DNA from 3 places in the Paenibacillus sp. FSL W8-0187 genome. Region 2 is predicted to be linked to each of the others. Evidence: riboswitches for the same ligand, from Rfam matches in the RefSeq annotation. Region 2 holds a riboswitch; each other region holds the start of a gene.

The links. Region 2 has a riboswitch for cyclic di-AMP ahead of ehuB (ectoine/hydroxyectoine ABC transporter substrate-binding protein EhuB). Riboswitches for the same ligand answer to the same signal wherever they lie in the genome.
Region 1: another riboswitch for cyclic di-AMP. It lies ahead of MKY48_RS02400 (hypothetical protein); the one in region 2 lies ahead of ehuB (ectoine/hydroxyectoine ABC transporter substrate-binding protein EhuB).
Region 3: another riboswitch for cyclic di-AMP. It lies ahead of MKY48_RS00495 (C40 family peptidase); the one in region 2 lies ahead of ehuB (ectoine/hydroxyectoine ABC transporter substrate-binding protein EhuB).

What each region holds. Positions count from the first base shown of each region.
Region 1 is NZ_CP150206.1:536,919-544,251, forward strand. Features, by position in the region: gene MKY48_RS02380 (serine hydrolase) at 1-936, shown strand, start outside; gene pruA (L-glutamate gamma-semialdehyde dehydrogenase) at 1,009-2,556, opposite strand; gene MKY48_RS02390 (proline dehydrogenase family protein) at 2,760-3,680, shown strand; gene MKY48_RS02395 (hypothetical protein) at 3,739-4,203, opposite strand; cyclic di-AMP (ydaO/yuaA leader) riboswitch at 4,337-4,512, opposite strand; cyclic di-AMP (ydaO/yuaA leader) riboswitch at 5,055-5,222, shown strand; gene MKY48_RS02400 (hypothetical protein) at 5,353-5,763, shown strand; gene kdpA (potassium-transporting ATPase subunit KdpA) at 6,022-7,333, shown strand, end outside.
Region 2 is NZ_CP150206.1:6,566,746-6,574,078, reverse strand. Features, by position in the region: gene MKY48_RS29830 (flavin reductase family protein) at 1-313, shown strand, start outside; gene MKY48_RS29825 (SDR family NAD(P)-dependent oxidoreductase) at 501-1,244, shown strand; cyclic di-AMP (ydaO/yuaA leader) riboswitch at 1,636-1,781, shown strand; gene ehuB (ectoine/hydroxyectoine ABC transporter substrate-binding protein EhuB) at 2,153-2,986, shown strand; gene ehuC (ectoine/hydroxyectoine ABC transporter permease subunit EhuC) at 2,988-3,641, shown strand; gene ehuD (ectoine/hydroxyectoine ABC transporter permease subunit EhuD) at 3,644-4,306, shown strand; gene ehuA (ectoine/hydroxyectoine ABC transporter ATP-binding protein EhuA) at 4,320-5,171, shown strand; gene ectA (diaminobutyrate acetyltransferase) at 5,196-5,708, shown strand; gene ectB (diaminobutyrate--2-oxoglutarate transaminase) at 5,725-7,017, shown strand; gene MKY48_RS29790 (ectoine synthase) at 7,014-7,333, shown strand, end outside.
Region 3 is NZ_CP150206.1:101,766-109,098, reverse strand. Features, by position in the region: gene MKY48_RS00520 (heavy metal translocating P-type ATPase) at 1-435, shown strand, start outside; gene MKY48_RS00515 (copper amine oxidase N-terminal domain-containing protein) at 621-1,790, shown strand; gene MKY48_RS00510 (YwhD family protein) at 1,886-2,404, opposite strand; gene MKY48_RS00505 (M1 family metallopeptidase) at 2,553-4,544, shown strand; gene MKY48_RS00500 (hypothetical protein) at 4,556-5,383, shown strand; cyclic di-AMP (ydaO/yuaA leader) riboswitch at 5,733-5,873, shown strand; gene MKY48_RS00495 (C40 family peptidase) at 5,878-6,351, shown strand; gene MKY48_RS00490 (C40 family peptidase) at 6,789-7,262, shown strand.

The DNA.
Region 1 (7,333 bases), 1.4 Mb from region 2:
CAGAAGGTCACTGGCATCACGCTGCTGGATTATTTGCAGCCCCGTCTGTTTGAGCCACTCGGCATTTATGGAGCCACCTGGGAAAGCTGTCCGCAGGGGATCAACACCGGCGGATGGGGACTTAAGCTGAAGACTGAGGACATTGCCAAATTCGGTCAGCTTTATCTTCAGAAGGGGGTATGGGAAGGCCAGCGTCTGATCCCGGAAGCGTGGATTGAAGAGGCAACCTCCAAGCAGATATCCAACGGACCTGCGGATTCCTCTTCGGATTGGGCCGAAGGGTACGGCTATCAATTCTGGATGTGCCGCCACGGGGCCTACCGCGGCGACGGTGCCTTTGGACAATTCTGCGTCGTGTTCCCGGAACAGGATGCGGTGATTGCGATTACCTCCGGCCTTGGAGACATGCAGGCCGTGCTGAATGAGATATGGGAGCATCTGCAGCCAGCGATGGGATTGGATGCACTGCCGGTCGACACCGGAGCGGAGGCTTCTCTTACAAGAATGCTGCAAGAGCTTAAGCTGGATCCGCCAATCGAAGAGGCGGTATCCCCAATTGAGAAGGACGTCTCCGGGATCGTCTATGATCTCGAGGAGAATGAGGAGAAGCTGCGTTCATTCTCCGTTCGATTTGAAGAAGATGGCGCGGTCATGGAGCTTGAGGGGGAACACGGCACCAATTCGGTTGTCTGTGGTCGTAACGAGTGGAAGTCGGGAACCACGAAGCTAATGATGACGGCGGATAACGAATATGCTGCCTCCATGACCTGGAAGGATGACCGGACGTTGAAGCTGACCATCCGGCTGACGGAGACGCCATTCTACTTAACCAAGGAATGCACCTTCGGTGAGGAAGGCATTCATCTTGCGTACTGGATGAATCAATCGTTCGAGGGCAAGGTGGTCCGGGAGATTAAGGGCAAGGTTAAGGCATAGAGCCAGTAAAATAAGCAGCGGTACATAAAAAACCTCTCCATCGTCTTGGAGAGGTTTTTTTGCATGCCGTAATCAGAATCGCTCTGACACCGCCTTCGCCTGTGTGAACAGGAGCAGGTAATCGCGCCCGCCGGCTTTGGAATCGGTCCCGGACATATTGAAGCCGCCGAATGGGTGGGTGCCCACTAAGGCACCGGTGCATTTCCGGTTCAAATACAGGTTGCCAACATGGAAATCACGCCGCGCCTGCTCCAGGTGCGCGCGGTTGTTCGAGATCACCGCGCCGGTCAGCCCGTAGTCGGTGTTGTTGGCGAATTGGATCGCTTCGTCGAAGGAGGCGGCCTTCGTGAAGGCCACCACCGGGCCGAAGATCTCCTCTTGGGAAATACGGGCGGTGCTGGCCACGTCCGCGAAGATCGTCGGCTGGATGAAATACCCCTCCGGATCGCCCGGAAATCCGCCGAGTACCAGCGTGCCTTCGCCTTTCCCGATTTCGATATAGTCCAGAATTTTACGGTAGGCCTTATCGTCGATGACAGGCCCTACCTGCACCGCGGCGTGTAACGGACTGCCGATAACCAGCTTCTTGGAGCGGTCGATAACCTTCTGCAGCACGGTATCATAGACGTCCTCATGCACGATGGCCCTGGAGCAGGCGGAGCATTTCTGGCCGGAGAAACCGAATGCGGAGGCGGTGATCGCGTCTGCCGCGAGGTCCAGATCGGCCTCACTGTCTACAATAATGGCGTCTTTTCCGCCCATTTCGGCGATGACGCGTTTGATCCATTGTTGTCCGGGCTGTGTCTTAGCCGCGCGTTCCTGAATCCGCAGTCCGACGTCGCGGGATCCCGTAAAGCTGATGAACCTGGTCAGCGGATGATCCACCAGATAGTCGCCCACTTCCTGGCCCGGTCCTGGCAGGAAGTTAACAACGCCCGGAGGCAGGCTGACTTCTTCCAGTAGCTCCACGAATTTGGCGGCAATGACTGGCGTGGTGCTCGCCGGTTTCAGCACAACGGTGTTGCCCGAGACGATGGCCGCCGTGGTCATGCCTGCCATAATCGCGAGCGGAAAGTTCCACGGCGGAATGACGATGCCGACGCCGAGTGGAATGTAATAGAGATGATTTTCTTCCTCCTCATGAACCGTTAGCGGCTGGGGCGCGCTCAGGCGCTGCATTTCGCGTGCATAGAATTCCATGAAATCGATCGCTTCGGCCGTATCCGCATCCGCTTCGGCACGCGTTTTTCCAGCTTCCAGCGTCATCAGTGCGGAGAATTCAAACTTGCGTCGCCGCATGATTGCTGCAGCCTTGTACAAATATCGTGCCCGTTCGCTCGGCGCGGTGTGTTTCCACGTCTCAAAAGTCCGTGCGGCTGTCTGAATGGCTTGTTCCGCAAGTTCGGTATCGGCTTGGGATACAATGCCGATGACCTGACGTTTACGGGACGGATTGACCGACTTTAGGGTACGCTCCGTATGGATTTGGGCACCGCCGATAACCAGAGGGTACGTCTTGCCGAGTTCGGCTTCGACCGCGGATAGCGCAGCATCGTATAACTTGTTGTTCAACTCGTTGTTGAAGTCCAGAAATGGTTCATTCCGAAAAGGTACTCGCATGGAAGGCCCCTCCTTAACATGATATGATTCGGAGCTTTAGGTTTATGGTCCAGCTGCTGAATGCGTCATGGTGGGGTGTTTAGAATCTCTTGGTGAAAAGCTCGATGTTAGATATGTATGTCTTTCTGCATGCCGTCATGATTTTTGCATATGAGTTAAGATAGAGTGCATTTTGGTTTGCCTTTTGCAAAGGGGGAGCTCGCATGGACGGAACCGAACTTTACCGTAAAGTGATCCTGACGGTGTCCGGTAATAAATTCGTGAAGTGGTTGTCGATCAAGTACGGCCGAAAACTGGCGGGCAGATTCATAGCCGGCGATACCTTGGGCGAGGCGCTGGATGAAATTGAGAGGCTGAATGAGAAGGGCATTCTCGTCACGCTCGATCATTTGGGGGAGGGTATCACGACGCTGGACGAAGCGGCCGGGTACCGGGAGGAGTATTTGAAGCTTGTAGAAGGGATTGCCAAGCGGGGAGTGAAATCGAACGTTTCGCTGAAGCCGACGCAGATGGGCATGGCACTGGACCCCGAGAAGGCTTACGAGAATATCAAGCTGGTGGCGAAAAAGGCGAAAGAGCACCGTAACTTCGTTCGTCTGGATATGGAGGATTCGCCGTATACCCAGGCGACGATAGACATGACGCTGCGGCTCCATAAGGAGGGGCTGACCAATGTGGGGACCGTGATGCAGGCCTACTTGTTCCGTACGGAGGAGGACGTCAAGAATTTAATCAATGCCGGTGTTAATCTGCGGCTCGTGAAGGGGGCGTACAAAGAGCCGGGAACCATCGCTTTTCAGCAAAAGCGGGAGGTCATTGACAACTATAAGAAATTGATCAAAATGCATTTTGATCAGGGTGCCTACGTTGCGATTGCTTCGCATGATGACAACATCATCGACTGGGTGAAGGTGTTTGCCGAGCAGAGTCACATAGACAAACAGGAATTTGAGTTTCAGATGCTGTACGGGCTGCGGATGAACGATCAGGCAGCGCTTGCACAGGACGGCTACCGCATTCGGTGTTATATGCCCTACGGAACGATGTGGTACCCGTATTTTACGCGGCGGCTGGCGGAGAAGCCGGCCAACCTGATGATGGTGCTCAAAAATATGTTCAAGTGAGAGGGGGAAAATAATCAATTGAAAGCGAAGCGAGGACGGTAGCTCTCTAGCTACTGTCCTAGAAGAAATAATACGCCTCCGAGCAGTCCATCAGGAAGGAACGCTCCAGCGGCAAGCTGCCTAACCGCTTACGGGTGATGTGCTGTTGCCGATTGGTCTCCAGATCGGCGAGCGCCGATACGGCGAGCTGCATCCGGGCGGATCCCCACTGGTGCTGCTTCTGGGCATAGCGAACGGCCTCGGTCACGGTCATGCCTTTCAGCCTCGTAAAGACGGCTGCCCAGCGGACTAGATCCGTGAATTCCCTGTTGCTTGGCAGCGCATATTCGGCATAACCGGCCGCGTCTTTGCAGCTGATTTTGAACAAACCGCAGTTCCAATCTCGTTTGCTCCAGGGGATAAAGCGTTCAGCCGAGCCCTGGTCGAAACGAAATATCTCCATATGGCGGATGGGCTCTACACTTAATGCGGGAACTTCGGTTTCGATAACGGATGTCAGTGCAGCCTCGATGAATTTCGTCATGATCTACGCTCCTTTATAGGAATGTTATATGCACGGTGAAAAGGCCTGGTGAGCAGAGATCCCCCGCTCTCCAGGCCTTTTTGTCGTTAGAGGCCCTGTTCCAGTGGCCGCTTCCGCTTAAGGCTCGGGTGGTGTTCTCTCTCAAAACGCGCCTACGAGGTTAGCTGACGGATTCGGGCTTGAGAGCACCCTACCGCAGTGCCTGACCATCTAGGCACTGCGGATTCACCCCATTCACCAATAGAAGCTCCATTGGCGATTTTGGTTCCCCCGTCTCCCCATCTGTCGGGAGCTCAGCGTATAACGAATGTTTCGAATAGATGGATGAATCATACGCCGGAGGAAACTAAAAGTAAATGATCATATGGGACGGATATATTCCGAAAATCGATGAAAACCGTGTAAGAAAACGTGTACATTCAGTCGTGTCATCGATTATCATGGCAAAATCTCGGTATCTCGATAGATTGCGGTAAATACAAGAAAACAAGAGAAATACATAGTATAGAGTAGTATTCGGGAGATAATGAAGCAATACTGGTCAGTTCCTGTTCGACATAACGCCACATGTGTTTTTGCTCACATTTACTTCCTGCAGGGCCAGACGTATGATACGAACTATGAATTGACGGACACCAGCGACAGGCATGCAGGCAACCGTTTCATGAAGGCCTACAGGCAGTGTGAGAGCTGCATCAGGCTCTTTTATGGATCGAATCTCGGGCGAAGGCGCCATGGGCCTTCGCTGAAATTGCAGGATGATGCGACTCTCACCGCTCGAACCTGATGCTGTGTTGTTTTGCCGGACCTGGATGTTTAGTCAATGGCTAATAGAATAACATGCTACTCGTTTTCAATTTTCGCTGAGTCCTTGAATGGAAAAGGAACGGGGGAACCAGTCGGGAGATGAATCTATCTCTCAGGGGTGAATCCCATGGACAAGATAACGGTCTATGGGTAGGGCGACTCTCACGCCCGAATCCGTCAGCTAACCTCGTAAGCGTATCGAGAGAGGCAACGATTGTCGTGGACTTGGGCCACGGTGTATTTCACCGTGTCCTATTAAGGAGCCTGCGGGAAGAGTTCTTCTCTTTCCACAGGCTTCTTTGTTGTTGTCTTCTCTTTCCGAACTTAGGAGGAGAACAAAAGATGGAGAAATCGCAGGAGTTTATCCTGGTATCCGCACCGAACAAGGCCGGGGAAGAATTTATCCGCCAGCTGATCTTTAAGCGCATTTCGTTTGTGGCCATAGCCAACAACCGGGTTGAACAGGAGAGGCTGCATGAGCTGGGCTGCACCAACATGATACTAATCGATACAAGGGACGAGCAAACCTGGATCATTCCCGAGTTTCCCGTCAGCAAGGTGTTTCTGTTCGAGAGCAGCTTGAATCTATGCTGCCGCTATTTACGGATTTGCCGGACCTGGACCACAGAGTCGATTTATGTGATTACCCATTCCAGCAATCCGCGATTGATATACAAAGGGCTGGGTGCCGATGTGGTGCTTCATACGAACCATCACCAGGTATCCTTCCTGATTTCGTCCATTGTCAGCTAAGGTCTTGGCTGATATCACAACGAGGTTTTAGGAGGTTATATTCATGCAGGATTTATATATGGTGCTCATATTGGGAGGAACCTACGGACTGTTCATGCTGTTCATGTCTTGGTGTGGGCGCGTGGTTTCTGAACCGGAGGCGGATTAACCATGATGATCATTTTGGTATGCACGCTCTTTATTTTTCTGTACTTGATTTATGCGCTGATTCACCCTGAAAAATTCTAGGGAGACAGCTGAAGGAGGAAGGCATTCGCCATGGGCATTTTACAAATTGCCATCGTTATACTCGTTCTGGTGCTGCTGGTAAAGCCGCTTGGAACTTATCTATATCAGGTGTTTCGCAATGAAGGCAATGGAACGGACAGATGGTTCTCCTGGGCGGAGAAACCGATCTTCGCACTGATTGGCTTGAAAGAACGCAAGGGAATGACGTGGAAAGGTTATGCCATCAGCTTTGTGATGACGAATATCGTGCTGGTCGCGTCTGGGTATTTGATTCTGCGGTTGCAGAGAGTACTGCCCTTCAACCCGAATGGCATCGATAATATGGAATCGACCTTGTCGTTCTCTACGATCATCAGCTTTATGACCAATACGAATCTTCAGCATTACAGCGGGGAGTCGGGGTTATCCTATATGGCCCAGATGGCTGTCATTACGATGATGATGTTCACGTCTGCGGCAACCGGGCTCTGCGTGGCGATTGCTTTTATCCGGGCGGTGACTAGCAAGGGCTCAACCGTCGGTAATTTTTTTGAGGACTTCGTCAAAGCTCACACCCGGGTGTTCATCCCGGCTGCGTTCATCATTGCAATGGTACTGGTTGCGCTGCAGGTGCCGCAGACCTTGAAGCCTACGCTCAGCGTCACGACGCTGGAAGGTAGCGAGCAGCAAATAGCTGTAGGGCCAGTAGCTGCGCTTGAATCGATCAAGCATCTGGGCACCAACGGCGGCGGGTTTATGGGAGTGAACTCGGCACATCCGTTCGAGAACCCGTCCCCGCTGACCAATGTCATCGAAATCCTGTCCATGTGGAGTCTCGGGGCGGCACTTCCGTATACGTTCGGTTTATTCGCCAAGAGCCGCAAACAGGGCTGGATTATTTTCTCGGTGATGATGACCTTGTTTATCGCTTTCCTGTCGCTGAACTATGCCGCTGAAACCAATGGCAATCCGGCGCTGAACCGCTTGGGCATCGATGCCTCGCAAGGCAGCATGGAGGGCAAGGAGGTCCGGTTCGGGGTTGCTCAATCTTCTCTGTTCACGACAGTGACGACCGCGGCCACAACCGGGTCGGTCAACAACATGCATGATACACTCACGCCGCTTGGAGGGATTACGCCGCTGTCCCTGATGATGCTGAACTCTGTTTTTGGCGGAAAGGGCGTTGGGCTGATGAATATGCTCATGTACGCGATATTGGCGGTGTTCCTGGCCGGTCTTATGGTTGGTCGAACCCCCGAATTTCTAGGCAGAAAAATCGAGGCGCGGGAGATGAAGCTGATTGCGATTGTTATCCTGGTGCATCCATTTATCATCCTGGCTCCGACCGCCCTTGCGCTGATGA
Region 2 (7,333 bases):
CCTGCCCCCGCATGAGAGTGAACTTGACAGAGCGCATTTAACCCCGGTCGTTAGCGAGGTCGTTAAAGTTCCCGGCGTTCTGGAGAGCAAGATTCGCATGGAATGCGTGCTGGAGCAGGTCGTCACTTTGAATGCAGCGGATCAGCTGCCTGGTGCCGATCTGCTGATTGCCCGCGTAGTCCGCTTCCATGTTGCGGAGGAACTTTACGAGCAAGGCCGGATTGACGCTGCCAAGTTGAAGCCTGTGAGCCGTATGGCTGGTAATATCTATGCTTCACTGGGAGAGATGTTTACAATCGAGCGGCCTGTATAACAATGGACAGGCTGGATAAGGTTAGGATGCGGCGAATATTAAGTTGTGAGCGTCCATATGCCGTTATTCGATAGGATGTTGTTCATGAAAGAAACAGGGGCTTGTGGAATATCATGCCTGGAATATGTTAACTCTACATGAATATGGAATCGATATGATGAATTCACAATATAGGAGTGGTCGACAAATGAAATTTGAATCCAAGGTTGTCATTGTGACGGGAGGCGCCAGCGGGATCGGCGAAGCAGCAGTAAGGCTTTTTGTAGAAGAGGGAGCCAAGGTTGTTATTGCAGATTATTCGGACCGGGGACAGGCTGTTTCGGATGAATTAAGAGGCGCAGGCTTTGAAACGCTGTTCGTTAAGACGGATGTGACCCAAGAACAGGAAGTTGCAAATATGGTGAAGCAGACGGTTGAGCATTTTGGCCGTGTCGATGTATTGTTCGCCAATGCAGGCATTGCTCATGATGCCCCTGCTGATCAGTTGTCGATGGACAACTGGCAAAAGACGATTGATATTAATCTTACAGGGGTGTTCCTGTGTGATAAATATGTAATCCAACAGATGTTATCCCAAGGAACCGGAGGGGCGATCGTAAACTGCGGCTCGATCCATAGCCATGTCGGAAAAGCGGGTGTTACCGCTTATGCTTCCGCTAAGGGAGGCGTTAAGCTGTTAACCCAGTCGATGGGCGCGGATTATGCTCCAAAAGGGATCCGGGTCAATGCCGTATGCCCGGGATACATCGATACTCCGCTTATTAAGGGAAGAACGGAAGCGATCACCGAGCACCTGGTCGGCCTTCATCCGATGGGCCGCTTGGGACAGCCGGAAGAAGTAGCCAAAGCCGTGTTGTTCCTTGCCAGTGAAGATGCGTCCTTCATTACAGGCACAAGCTTACTGGTGGATGGCGGATATACAGCCGTATAATCCATGGACCAAAAATCCCGACACTTATCGGCGGTTAATATATGATGCTGGCACCAGCGCTCCCGTAACTAGAAGTAAATGAGTCATAATGGGTTTTTAATGGATAATCAAAAATTTTTTTTGGTTCAGATGGAGTTGTAGAAGCTTTCCACTGTTTTGGTCTAATTCATGGCATAAACTATCCATCACATGAACGAGTAAGGGAGGCATGGCAAACGCCTGCTATATAGCGAAAAATTGGTCTGGGATAAAATTCCTATGTTGTAGGTGGACAAGCTTGAATGAGGCATTTTTCTAGCTTGTCATACACCCCGGAAGAATGGCATTTCTGCGTGTGAATTTCCAGAAAAAGCGGTTTAAGGGGTTTGACTTTTCCTAAACTTCCCTTTATCATGGACACACGCTTAGTTTCCGGCATACATTTTCCGGAAAGCGGGGGAACCAGTTTCACCAGGGGCGAGTCACTTGGAATCATGAGTGTAGGGTACCATCTTACCCGAGTCCGTCAGCTAACCTCGTCAGCAGTGGATGGGTCTTGCATACATAATGGATGTTCATAACAAAGGCCCTTGATTCTCTTAGGGGCCTTTTCTCTATTTTTTGACCCCCTGCTGGCGGAGCTATGTCTAAATCCCCTGTTTGGTGGTCTTTTTGTATTCTGCTAAAGAGGAGGGGCAAGGCCTGCAAATGTTTAACCAATTGAATCAGTCGGATGGCATTGGGTTTAAGCGTGCAAGGAGATGGATGAATCATCTTCCCTGAAGCCCCGACCCGTGCAAGGTGTCTGAATGTCCTTATATCCAAGTTAACATATGCGTTAACAAGGGTAATTTCAACATGCCATTTTGTAAGGATTGCAAAGTCATAACGAAAGGTTGTGGAAGGTTTTGAAGAGAGTGCTTGTGCTGATGTTATCAGTGACTATGGTGGTATTGCTTGCGGCTTGCGGTGACAAAGGGAGTACACTGGATCGCGCCATGGAGCAAGGGTATATCACCGTAGGTTTTGCGAATGAGAAGCCTTATGCCTATAAAGAGGCCAACGGGGAGCTGACGGGAGAAGCCGTTGAGATTGCTCGGGTTATTCTGGAGCGGCTTGGCATCAAGGAAATGAGGGGAGAGCTGACGGAATTCGGTTCACTGGTTGCCGGACTGCAGGCCGAGCGGTTTGATCTAATCACCGCAGGCATGTTCATTAATCCGGACCGCTGCTCCGCCGTATTGTTTGCCAATCCGGAGTACAGCATCGGGGAAGCCATTGCGGTGAAGCAAGGGAATCCGATGGAACTCGGAAGTTATGAGGATATTGCTAATCATGACCAGGCTAAGGTCGCCGTCATGACAGGCGCGGTTGAAATCGGCTATATGGAGAAGTCCGGTATTCCTTCAGACCGGATCATACAGGTCCCCGACCAGGCCTCGGCTATTAGCGCCCTTCAGGCAGACCGGGTACAGGCGATTACCATGACGGGACCCTCTCTGCAGGCGATGCTGGATTCGGCTAGTGATGACAACATCGAACGTGTAACTGATTTCGAGCAGCCGGTCATCGATGGAGAAAGCGTTCGGGGTTATGGAGCTACGGCGTTCCGCCAAGCGGATACCGAGTTCCAGGAGGCTTATAATGCGGAGCTGCAAAAAATGAAGGAATCGGGCGAGCTGCTGGAAATTCTGCAGAAGTTCGGATTCACAGAAGAAGAGCTTCCGGGTGAAATGACGGCTGCTGCGCTTTGCGGGGAATAGTATGCCGAATTCGTGGATTGATTTTCTCCCTACGCTGCTAAAAGGGGCGGAGATCACGATTGTGGTAGCTTTCTTTTCAGCCATCCTTGCGGTCGTGATGTCCTTTGCAGCCGGGTTATGCCGACTGTCGAAGCTGTGGATCATTCGCACATTGACAGCCGTGTACGTGGAAGTCTTTCGGGGAACCTCCTTGCTGGTGCAGCTGTTTTGGTTGTATTTCGCTCTTCCGTTCATCGGCATCGAGCTGCCGAAAATGTTGGCGGCCATCCTTGCGATCGGGCTAAACTTCGGCGCATACGGCTCGGAGATCGTCCGAAGCGCTGTGCTGGCCGTTCCGAAAGGACAGTGGGAGGCCGCTTTAGCGCTTAATCTGAAGCCTTGGCAAAGGCTGTTGAATGTGATATTGCCTCAAGCTTCCTTGCGAATGCTTCCCCCTTTCGGGAATCAGCTTGTGGAACTCATCAAATCCACCTCATTGGTTTATTTCATCACCATGGCGGATTTGACGTATCAGGCGATGGTGCTCCGCAACAATTACATCTCCTGGACGACCGAGATTCTGGTACTGCTGCTCCTCATGTATTTTGTCATTGCTACGCTCGTATCGCTGGCAGTTCGACTGCTGGAGCGTAAATGGACAGCGGGGAGGTTATAGACATGTGGGACTGGAACTATGTGTGGGATATCCTGCCGCAGCTCTTGAGTGCGTTAAAGATGACGGTATGGGTGACGATCTGCGCTTTCGTGGTGGCATTAATCATCGGATTGCTGCTTGCCTTTGCGACGCGGAGCCGATTTAAGCTGTTGTCGCTTATAACCAAAGGAATCATTGAATTTATTCGCAATACACCGCTGCTGGTTCAGGTCTTCTTCCTGTATTACAGTCTGCCGCTCCTAACGGGAATTTCCATTCCGGCCTTCTATGCCGGGGTCATCGGTCTCGGGCTGCATTACAGCACCTATCTGTCCGAGGTGTACCGTTCCGGAATCGAGGGAGTGCCGAAGGGGCAATGGGAGGCTGCCACAGCACTGAATTACACGAAAGCTAAAACCTGGCGAAGTATTATCCTGCCGCAAGCGGTGCCGCCAATCATTCCGGTACTGGGCAATTATTTAATTGTCATGTTTAAAGAAACGCCGATTCTATGCGCCATCACGCTGGTGGAGATGATGCTGACGGCCAAAAATATCGTGTCGCAGTCGTTCCGTGCATTTGAGCCGTATACGCTGGTCGGGATTCTGTTCCTGATCATCAGTTATATCGCATCTTTGCTTGTGCAAAGGCTGGAAAAACGTTTGAATCTGCAGCGTGGAAAATAAAGGAGGGAGTCTATTGAATGCCGTTGTGATCGATGAGCAAGCGGAAGCTTCGAAGGTACCGCAGCAGGGGAACAATCCCGCTACGGGTACCAAGCCGATTGTGAAATATACGGGCGTGACCAAGTCGTTTGGTGATCTCCAGGTGCTTAAAGGCATCGATCTGGAGATGCAGCCTGGAGAAAAGGTGGCTGTGATCGGTCCAAGCGGATCGGGCAAAACGACAATGGGCCGGATGCTGATGACGCTGGAAGAACCCACCGAAGGAACCATCGAGGTTGATGGCGAGCTGCTCTGGCATATGGAAGAGAAAGGGAAGCTGGTTCGGGCCAGCGAAAAGCATTTGCACCGGATGCGATGCAACGTCGGCATGATCTTCCAGCATTTTAATCTGTTCCCGCACATGAATGTACTTCGCAATGTGACGGAGGCCCCGCGTAAGGTGCTGGGTTTATCCAAGGAAGAGGCGGAGGAGCGGGCCGTCTCCATGCTAAGCAAGGTCGGTTTGGCCGACAAGCTGAAGATGTATCCGTCCAATCTGTCCGGGGGGCAGAAGCAGCGGGTTGCCATCGCCAGAGCGCTGGTCATGCGGCCGAAGGTAATGGTGTTTGACGAGGTCACCTCGGCTCTTGATCCGGAGCTGGTCGGCGAGGTGCTGGAGGTCATTCGGGAAATCGCGGATGAAGGCGAAATGGCCATGATGCTGATTACGCATGAGATGGATTTTGCGAAGGAAATCGCGGATCGGGTCATATTCGGAGCCGATGGAAGGATCGTTGAGCAGGGCACGCCGGAGGAGATATTCGATAATCCCCAGAGCGAGCGACTGCAGAGCTTCCTGCAGCGATTCCGTTCCAACGGAAATTAGTTCTGGAAAGAGGTGATGTATAGAATGGCTGTGGATACCGAAACCGAAATTGTTTACCGAAGACCGGAAGCACGGGATGGCACCCGGGTGTGGGAGCTCATACGCGACACCGGATCGCTTGATCTGAACTCCCCTTATTGTTACATGCTGCTTGGAGATTACTTCCATGATACCTGCATGATCGCCGAGCATGAAGGAGATATCATCGGTTTTATTTCCGCCTTCCGTTCTCCTCGTAATCCGGAGACGCTGTTCGTATGGCAAGTGGCCGTTGCTAATTCGCATCGGAGGCAAGGCATTGCCAAGGCGATGCTGACAGGTCTCATGAATCAGAAGGCATGCCATGGTGTCCGTTATATTGAAGCTACGGTATCGCCGAGCAACATGGCGTCCCGTCGTTTGTTTCTCGGTTATGCCGAGGAGAAATCCATTCCCAGCACCGTAACCGTAGGTTATGGAGCAGAGATGTTCCCTGATGGGACATCTCATGAAGATGAGCCGTTATTCGTGATTGGCCCCTTTTTCAATGACATTTAAACAAATGGAGGGAACTATGGACAACCAAGTCATGGAGAAACCGAAGCTTACTGTGTTTAACAAGCTGGAATCGGAAGTAAGAAGTTATTGCCGGAGCTTTCAGACCGTTTTCGACAAGGCACGGAATGCGAAGCTGTGGGATACGCAGGGCAATGAATACATTGATTTTTTTGCGGGAGCCGGTGCTTTAAATTACGGACATAACAATGAGAAGATTCGCGAGAAACTGGTCGACTACATTCTGAGGGACGGCGTCACGCATAGTCTGGATATGGCTACGGATGCAAAGGAAACGTTTCTGACCCGATTTCAGGAAGTCATCCTGAAGCCGCGCGGGTGGGATCACAAAGTGATGTTTCCCGGTCCGACCGGAACGAATGCCGTAGAGGCAGCGCTCAAAATCGCCCGCAAAGTGACGGGGCGCAGCACCGTTCTATGCTTCACGAATGCCTTTCATGGCATGTCGCTGGGATCGCTGGCGGTTACCGGCAATTCCTTCAAACGCCAAGGCGCAGGCGTGGATCTGAGCCATTCGGTATTTATGCCTTATGACGGTTACTTTGGCGATGACGTGGATACGATGGCATATATGGAGAAGCTTCTGGATGATCCGGGAAGCGGCATTCCGCTTCCGGCTGCGGTGATCGTCGAGGCGGTGCAGGGGGAAGGCGGATTAAACGCCGCCAGCCGGGAATGGCTGCAAAAGCTGACACGCATCTGTAAGGATAAGGGGATGCTGCTTATTTTGGATGATATCCAGATGGGCTGCGGCAGAACCGGGCCGTTCTTTAGTTTTGATGATGCCGACATTGAGCCGGATATCGTATGTCTCTCGAAATCGATTGGCGGCTTTGGCTTGCCGATGGCGATTACGCTGATCAAGCCGGAGATCGATATATGGGAGCCGGGGGAGCACAACGGTACCTTCCGGGGCAATAATCTCGGATTCGTGGCCGCGGCCGAAGCGCTGAATTATTGGAAAACGAAAGATTTTCAGCTCGATATCGGCATTAGGGAGAATCGGATTCGCCAATCATTGGAAGGCGTTGTGAAGGATTACCCTAAGCTCGTCGGCGATATTCGCGGCAGAGGCATGATTCAGGGGGTTGCTTTTGATAAGCCGGAACTTGCAAGCAGACTGTCCGAGATCGCTTTCGAGCAAGGATTGATTATGGAAACGTCGGGTCCGCACAGCGAAGTGGCAAAGCTGATGCCGCCGCTGACGATTGAAATGAACACATTGACACAGGGATTGGGGATATTTGAGAACAGTATGAAACAATTAGCTGCAGAGGAGAGGTTGTCATGATTGTTAAACATTTGGAAGAGATCGTGGATACCAAGGACGATATCGATACCAAGACATGGAATTCGAGAAGGCTGCTGCTCACCAAGGACGGCATGGGTTTCTCTCTCAATGATACCCTCATCAAGGCCGGAACGGAGACGCTGATCTGGTACAAAAACCACGTCGAAGCCGTGTATTGCATCGAAGGGGAGGGGGAGATCGAGGTTATCGGGGGTGAAACCTACCCGATATCCCCAGGGATGATGTACGCGCTGGACGGTCATGAGAAGCATTATTTGAGAGCCCGTTCGCAGATGCGGATGGTCTGCGTATTCAA
Region 3 (7,333 bases), 940 kb from region 2:
GGTGTATCTCGGGTATTCGCAAGCCTCCTGCCGGAACAGAAGGTTGCCAAGATTAAGGAGCTCTCTTCCCGCAAAAAAACCGGCATGGTTGGTGATGGTATTAACGATGCCCCTGCATTGGCCGCTGCCGATCTGGGTATCGCGATGGGGAAAGGGACTGACAGTGCCATCGAAACGGCAGACGTCGTATTAATGCAGGATCACCTTGGCAAGCTGCCAGGGGCCATCCAAACCGCAAGACGGGTCAATCAGATTATTAAGTGGAATATCGGGCTCTCCTTGTCGCTGAAGGCCATTGCTTTACTGCTTACGATCCCAGGATGGCTGACCCTGTGGATCGCCATCATTTCGGACATGGGGGCAACCATTATCGTTACCTTGTTGGGTCTCACCATTCTGCTTGGCAAGGATCAGGAGCTGAAATCAGGATATTGATATCACCGGAGCTTCGCCCCTTCAGGGCAGCTCCGTTTTTTTTAGTTCGCCCTTTGGCGCGCCAGCTCTAATCCTTCGCCATCGCGTATATCCTTTTTTACATGATTTTGTGATGGGGTGAAACATTTTCCATTATTTAGCCGTTTATATAGACGGGAGTGTGAAAACCAGAAGGAGGAAATGATATGAAATCCGTGCAAATCATCAAATTAGCAGGTACCGCATCCATAGCCATGTCTTTATTGCTTACGTCCTCATCGCTCACAACGATTCCTGCCCATGCGGCAGCAGCCTCCACATCACAGAGCAAGGTAACATGGAGCACGCTGGATGTGAAACATAAACCTTATACGAATAAAGGCGTTGTATTCATTCCATTGAAGGAAGTTTCCGAACAGTTGCAGCTACATTTGATTACCCCGGGAAAAAACGAACTGTACATTAACAGCCCGACACAGTCTGTTCGCATTACCATCGGACAGTCGCGCGCAGTCAATGCCAAAGGGACCGCTCTGAAGCTCGAAGCGGCTCCGGTTGTGAAGAAAGGCGTGACTTATGTTCCAGCCAGTCTGATTACCAAAGCCTTCGGTATTCCTCTGAAGTATGACAGTAAATCCGGACTTAGAACGACCTTTGATGCTTGGTCAAAATACGCCTATGCTTCCAAGGCCAATATGCTGTTCTGGGTAAATCGCGAGAATGGGATGCTGTCCATGGGTAAAGTTGGATCCATGCCAGCCCAAGTTGGCATGATCCCCGTTGAGGAGATCGATCAAGTCAGCTTAAGCGCACATCGTATCAACAGCAATACCTATGTCGTCGACTTGTCCAATTATTACGGCGAACCTCATATTCATGAGGGAAGATATCGGGTGCTCATTCAGGACAACAAAATCCTGAAGCTATCCAAAACCAATCATTCCAATTTTGCCGGAATAAACTACAAACCAGACCAACTCAGTTTCCAAGGCAATATTGCCATGATGAACGGCAGTACGCTTGAGCTGGTTCATCCGACAGGCAAAACGGTCAAATCTTATGACCTGGCCGCGCTCACGGGAGTAGAGGATAGTTTTATCGTAGAAGCGATCGAACAGGACTTCCTGCTCGTCCGACCCTACACGAAGGCGACCCTATATATCGTTCATCCGACAGGCAAGACAGCGAAGCTTATCTATCCTGAACTTCTAGATGAGGAAACCATCAAGGTCATTGAGGAAATGCCGCCGAACGAGGTGGGCTTCATTGGTGACGGTTTAACGTATATCGGATATGCCGGCGGCAAGCTGACGTTCCAATACAATAATCCGTTTCTCGGTCAAAAAGAAAAACGGACCTACACCCTTCCATTCTAACCATATGCAATGACAAAAAGACCGGCGGGATTCGTTCACGAATCCAACCGGTCTTTCCACTTTAGCATCTAGAATAATCACTTTTATTTATGGTATCATGCCTCGGTTCGAAGGGCTTCCTTGAATTCCTCTGGTGTTGCATTCCACCATTCCTCGTTACGTGAAATCAGCAGCTCACGCAGTGCTTTCTTCTCGACGTCGCCAAGGCCATCCAGAATGATCTTGCGCTTCATCGCCGCATCCATTTTATTCACATGATCGGCGAGGATCTTCCAACCACGACGGGCCTCCTGGTCGATCCACATTTCACAGGCGGTCATGCCTGCATAATGCTGTCCTTCGGCGGTACGGTCTACAGCGACCCACACGATCCATACCTGGCGTCCATTCGGCACTTCATCCCGGTTCATGCTGAAACGGATACCCTTCTCCACCTTACTCTTCGCATGCATGGCTCCAATATCAACTCGGGCCTCGCCATTGTCGATAATGACAGGCGACAGACTGTTCAGATCGATGGAGCCTGATCCAAACCCTTTATGCTTACTCTTACTATTAATAATATTCAAAGCAATCGGTTTCTTCGCACCCTGCTTCTGCTCTTCATTCTCCACTGCTGCCGACCTCCTATATCAGAGCCGATTCTTACGTATCAGCTGCTAAATTGATAACCTTTGTCCCAATAATTTTATTTTAACTAATAATCCCCCAAAAGCAAACATATACATGCACTAGATGCTTGTCAACGGGAGGTTGTTCGATATGGTCCCACCACGTGCTAAAGTCTTTCTATCATCCCTGCTTGCCATAGGTTTGCTTGCAGGATCGATGCCGATATTTCTGAATCCAGGGTCCTCAGCGTCTGCTCTTGCCCCAAATGCGGGCAAGCCCTCCGTCTCTGCTGTGGAGAAGGCCCCTCTCTCACCGCCTAAGGTGCAGCCTAATATTCCCGCTCCGGCCTTAAGCGACCGACTAGTGGAATATCATATGGATGTTCGGTACGAGCCTGAGGAGAACAAGCTTAAGGGCAAACAGACGCTCACTTGGACTCATCCAGGCAAAAAAAGCGTAAACGAGCTGTACTTTCATCTGTACCCCAATGCATTTGCTTCCAATGATACGACCTTTATGAAGGAATCGGGTGGCCGGCTTCGTTCCGATCCCATGCCAGACGACGGATTCGGCTCCATGACGATTACCAGCGTGAAAACAACCGAAGGTCTGGCCCTGACCCATCGCCTTCAATTTGTCCAACCTGACGACGGTAACATCAAGGATCACAGCCTTGTCAAGCTCCGATTGCCTAAACCCATCAAGAGTGGCGAGAGTGTCACCATTCACTTGGAGTTTGAGGTCGAGCTCCCCAAAATATTTGCTCGCATGGGTACCACCGAGAATTTTATTATGGCGGGGCAATGGTTTCCTAAAATTTCGGTCTATGAACCGGCTGGTCTTCGCGGAAGAACAGAGGAAGGCTGGAATCTTCATCAATACCATGGCAACTCCGAATTCTATTCTAACTTCGGCATTTATAGCGTTCGCATCAGAGTACCCGAAAATTACATTGTTGCTGCGACTGGATTCCCTACCAAGCCTGCCCAAAAAATTAACGGGGAAAAAATTTATCAGTTCTATGCGGATGATGTACATGATTTTGCCTGGTCGGCATCGCCGAACTTTGTCACGGCAGAAGAAGCATTCTCCGCACCAGGCGTACCGGGCGTCCGCATCAAGCTGTATCTCGATCCAGCCCATAAAGACTTAAAGGAGCGTTACTTTGATGCTGCCAAGTCGGCACTCGCTTCGTTTGGAAAATGGTACGGAACCTATCCGTATTCCACGTTGTCCATCGTCGTTCCGCCAGAATCGGGCAACGGTGCAGGCGGCATGGAATACCCGACGCTGGTCACGGCCTTCGGGGCCAAAAACGATTCGCCGGGATATGAGCTGGAGCGGACCGTCATTCATGAAATTGCCCATCAATATTTTTACGGAATGATCGCAAGTAACGAATTTGAGGAAGCGTGGCTGGACGAAGCCTTCGCAACCTATGCAGAAGAACGAGTGATGGAAAAAGAATACGGGATTACCTCCAATACGGCGGCTCAGGGAGCATCCATCACTTCCCCTGCACCGCTGAAGATGGAATCCTGGAAATACAGCTCGCACGAAAACTACGCACTGAATGTTTACACGAGGGGCAAGCTGGTGCTGCAAGGCATCGAACGACAGGTCGGTCCGCGGATGATGGAGAAGATTCTTCATACGTACGCCCAGAAATACCGCTTCAAGCACCCGACCACGTCCGACTTCCAGAAAGTTGTAGAGCAAGTAAGCAAAACGTCCTGGCAGCCGTATTTTGACCAATATGTATATGGAAGCCAGATGGCGGACGTTGCCATCGACGTGATCAAAACCAAAAATAAAGGCACGGCGGAACATCCTCGGTATGAATCTACGGTCAAGATAACGAGCAGGGACGGGGATATAACCGATGTGCCAATCGTGTTCGCCTTTGAGGACGGCAAAACGGTGGAGCGAACCTGGAGCGGCAAGGACCGAAAAGTTACTTACACCCTGGAGTACAGCACTCCGCTCGCCTGGGCCATGGTTGATCCGAAATATTCCATCGTCCTAGAGAATAAACACATCAATAACTATATGAAGGCAGGAATGGATCCGAAGGTGGTTACACGCTGGAATCTCAGTATTACCAAGCTTGTGGAGACGCTGTTCGGCAGCCTGTCATGGTGAGGGGGGAGCACATGAAAAGTTACGCAGGCCAAGGGTGGATCAGTGTTAAAGACCAGCTATACGTCTCGATTCTGCTCTTCTTATACCGTTTGCTGTGGGGATACTGCCTGTACCGACTCGTAAAATCGGCAGTCGTTCCCCTTCTTATGCGATATCCGGATTCTGCCCCTAACGAGCTCAGCCGTCTTTTATTCTTCTACGAGGGCGAGATGAGCCTATCCCTGAGCAGCACGGTCCACACCTACGCATGGCTTCTGGCCGGTTTGCTCTTGATCAGGATAATCTTCACCCCGCTCATTCGGGCCGGCATCTTCTACAACCTTCACCAGGAAGCTAAGGGCGAGCGCGGTTTATTCTTCTTCATTGGCATGCGGAAACTGTGGAAACCCGTAACGCTATTCTATCTGATAGAGCTCATTCTCACCTTTGCGCCCGGTTACTGGATTCTGCCCAAAATCCTTCCGATTCTGCTGAATGGGATTCAAGAGCCTGTTCTGCTGCTTCATGCACTGCCCTATGCAGCTGGGTGGTTCTTGTACGCCTATCTGATCCGCCTGTTATTGCTCTATATGCAATTCGGGCGCACTGGGGGGTTCGGTATGATCAGCTCTATTCTGGCACTCTTCCGCCGCTTGGGCACGGCAGTGCTGTTGTCCATCACCATCGGCGGATCAGCCTGTATCATTCTGCTGCTCCTGAGCTCGGCTTCGCTCTTCTGGGCCGGGTTGATCGGCTTAATTATTCAGCAGGCCTCTTATTTCCTGAATGGATTATTCCAAATTTGGGTAATTTCCACCCAATATCATTTGTGGAGAGATTCCTCCTCACAGCATTCTTAATCGTTACAATTCGTTACCCTGATATGGTGAATCATGCTCGCGAATAAGCTGTAATCCGAAGTGACACGTTTTTATCTCGAGCTTGATTTTACAAAGAATAAGCATTCATTTATCCTCTATATTACAAATTTCTGAGCGCCAAATTACAAAAAAACCTGTTTCCCCAAGATGGGGACAGGTTTTTTTGTTTAAAAATGATCTTTCCTCGTTTGCCAAATTGTTAATACTCTGCTAAAATAACGAATATGTTAGTAACAACTTTGTCATCTTTACTGTAACTTTTTTGTTGGAACGATGTAAATTCGTTAACTATGTTGGAACGTCAGACGTCAATGAATGGGTTCATCAACATTTTAAGGAGCCGAATTCCCATAACGATATGGGAAGCGGGGGATCCGTTTTGGGTGAATTGATCTCGCAAGAGAGGGATCATAGGGGACCTTTCAACCGAACCCTTAAGCTAACCTCGCAGGCAATGGAAGGAGCTTTTTGTTTTGAAAAAGAAGTTAACGGCTGTTTCTCTCGGCCTCGCACTCGCACTCACATTAGGGACCGGAAGCGCTTTCGCCGATTCCAAATTAAATACAGCAATCAAACCAGCCATTGGTGTCTCTTATAAAACGGGTGGAACCACAACGAATGGTTTTGACTGCTCCGGATTCACCAGCTATGTTTACAAGAAGCTTGGCCTTAGCCTGCCGCGAACGTCTGCAGCTCAATACAAAGTAGGAACGGCAGTATCCAAGAGCAACCTGAAAGCTGGCGATCTCGTGTTCTTCAACACATCCGGTAGAGGTATCTCTCATGTGGGTATTTATGTTGGAAGCGGCAAATTTGCTCATTCCTCATCTTCGCGTGGTGTCATGATCAGTCCGCTAAGCCAGAGCTATTACGCCAACCGATATGTAGGCGCTAAGAGAATTATGAGTCAGAATACGTACAAATCTGTAGCTGTGAACTACAATTAATGTTGGAACTTTATTGATTTACTCTTATAAGAAGCCCTGGGTTTATGAGATTGTGCCGATCTCATCCAGCGGCTTTTTTCTTTTGTTGATTGTGTGTATACCTTTATAACGTTTAAGACAACGAAAAAGTTTCCACTTTTCAAAAAAAAATGAATGAAGATATTGAAATGACTTCGTTTGGTTATTCCATCCCCAATATCCTCTTATTCTTTATATACCCTTCTCTCTCTTCATTAAACACCGTTTTGGGAAAATATTGATTTTATCTGACGCTTCGACAGCTAATACGATTGAAAAATAGCAAAATTCATCAAGAAATAATTGCCAATCCCGCTTACTGTCTGATAGAATGGACGCAGTAACAACTTTGTCATTAATGTAAGTGCTTTAATACATAGATTGCTATGCCTCGCGGCAGCGAAAAGGAGCTTTCCATGCTGAAGAAAACATTATCAACAGCAGCCCTTAGTATCACACTGCTATTCACTTTGGGCGTTGGCAGCGTGTTTGCTGATAGTGCGCTGGATCAGGAAATCGATAAGGTGCTAGGTACACGATACAGCTACGGCGGTACGACCGCGAGCGGATTTGACTGCTCCGGCTTCACCATGTATGTATATGCCAAACTCGGTTTGAAGCTCCCGCATCAATCCGGCTCTCAATTCGACATGGGGACAAGCGTGTCCCGTAAGGATCTGCGCGCTGGCGATTTGGTGTTCTTCAACACATCGGGCCAGGGCATCTCCCACGTCGGCATTTATGTCGGCGATGACAAATTTGCCCATGCCTCGACCAACCGCGGCGTGGTTATCAACCGCCTTGCAGAGGAGTACTATGATCAGCGATACGTGGGTGCAAAGCGTATCATGAGCGATGATACGTATGAAGAGTCGGCTGGTGAATCATCCTAAGCTTTAGAGGCTAATCATCCCTATACATACTGCTTGCCCGTTAAAGGAGCCCTTACCTCTCTTTGACGGGC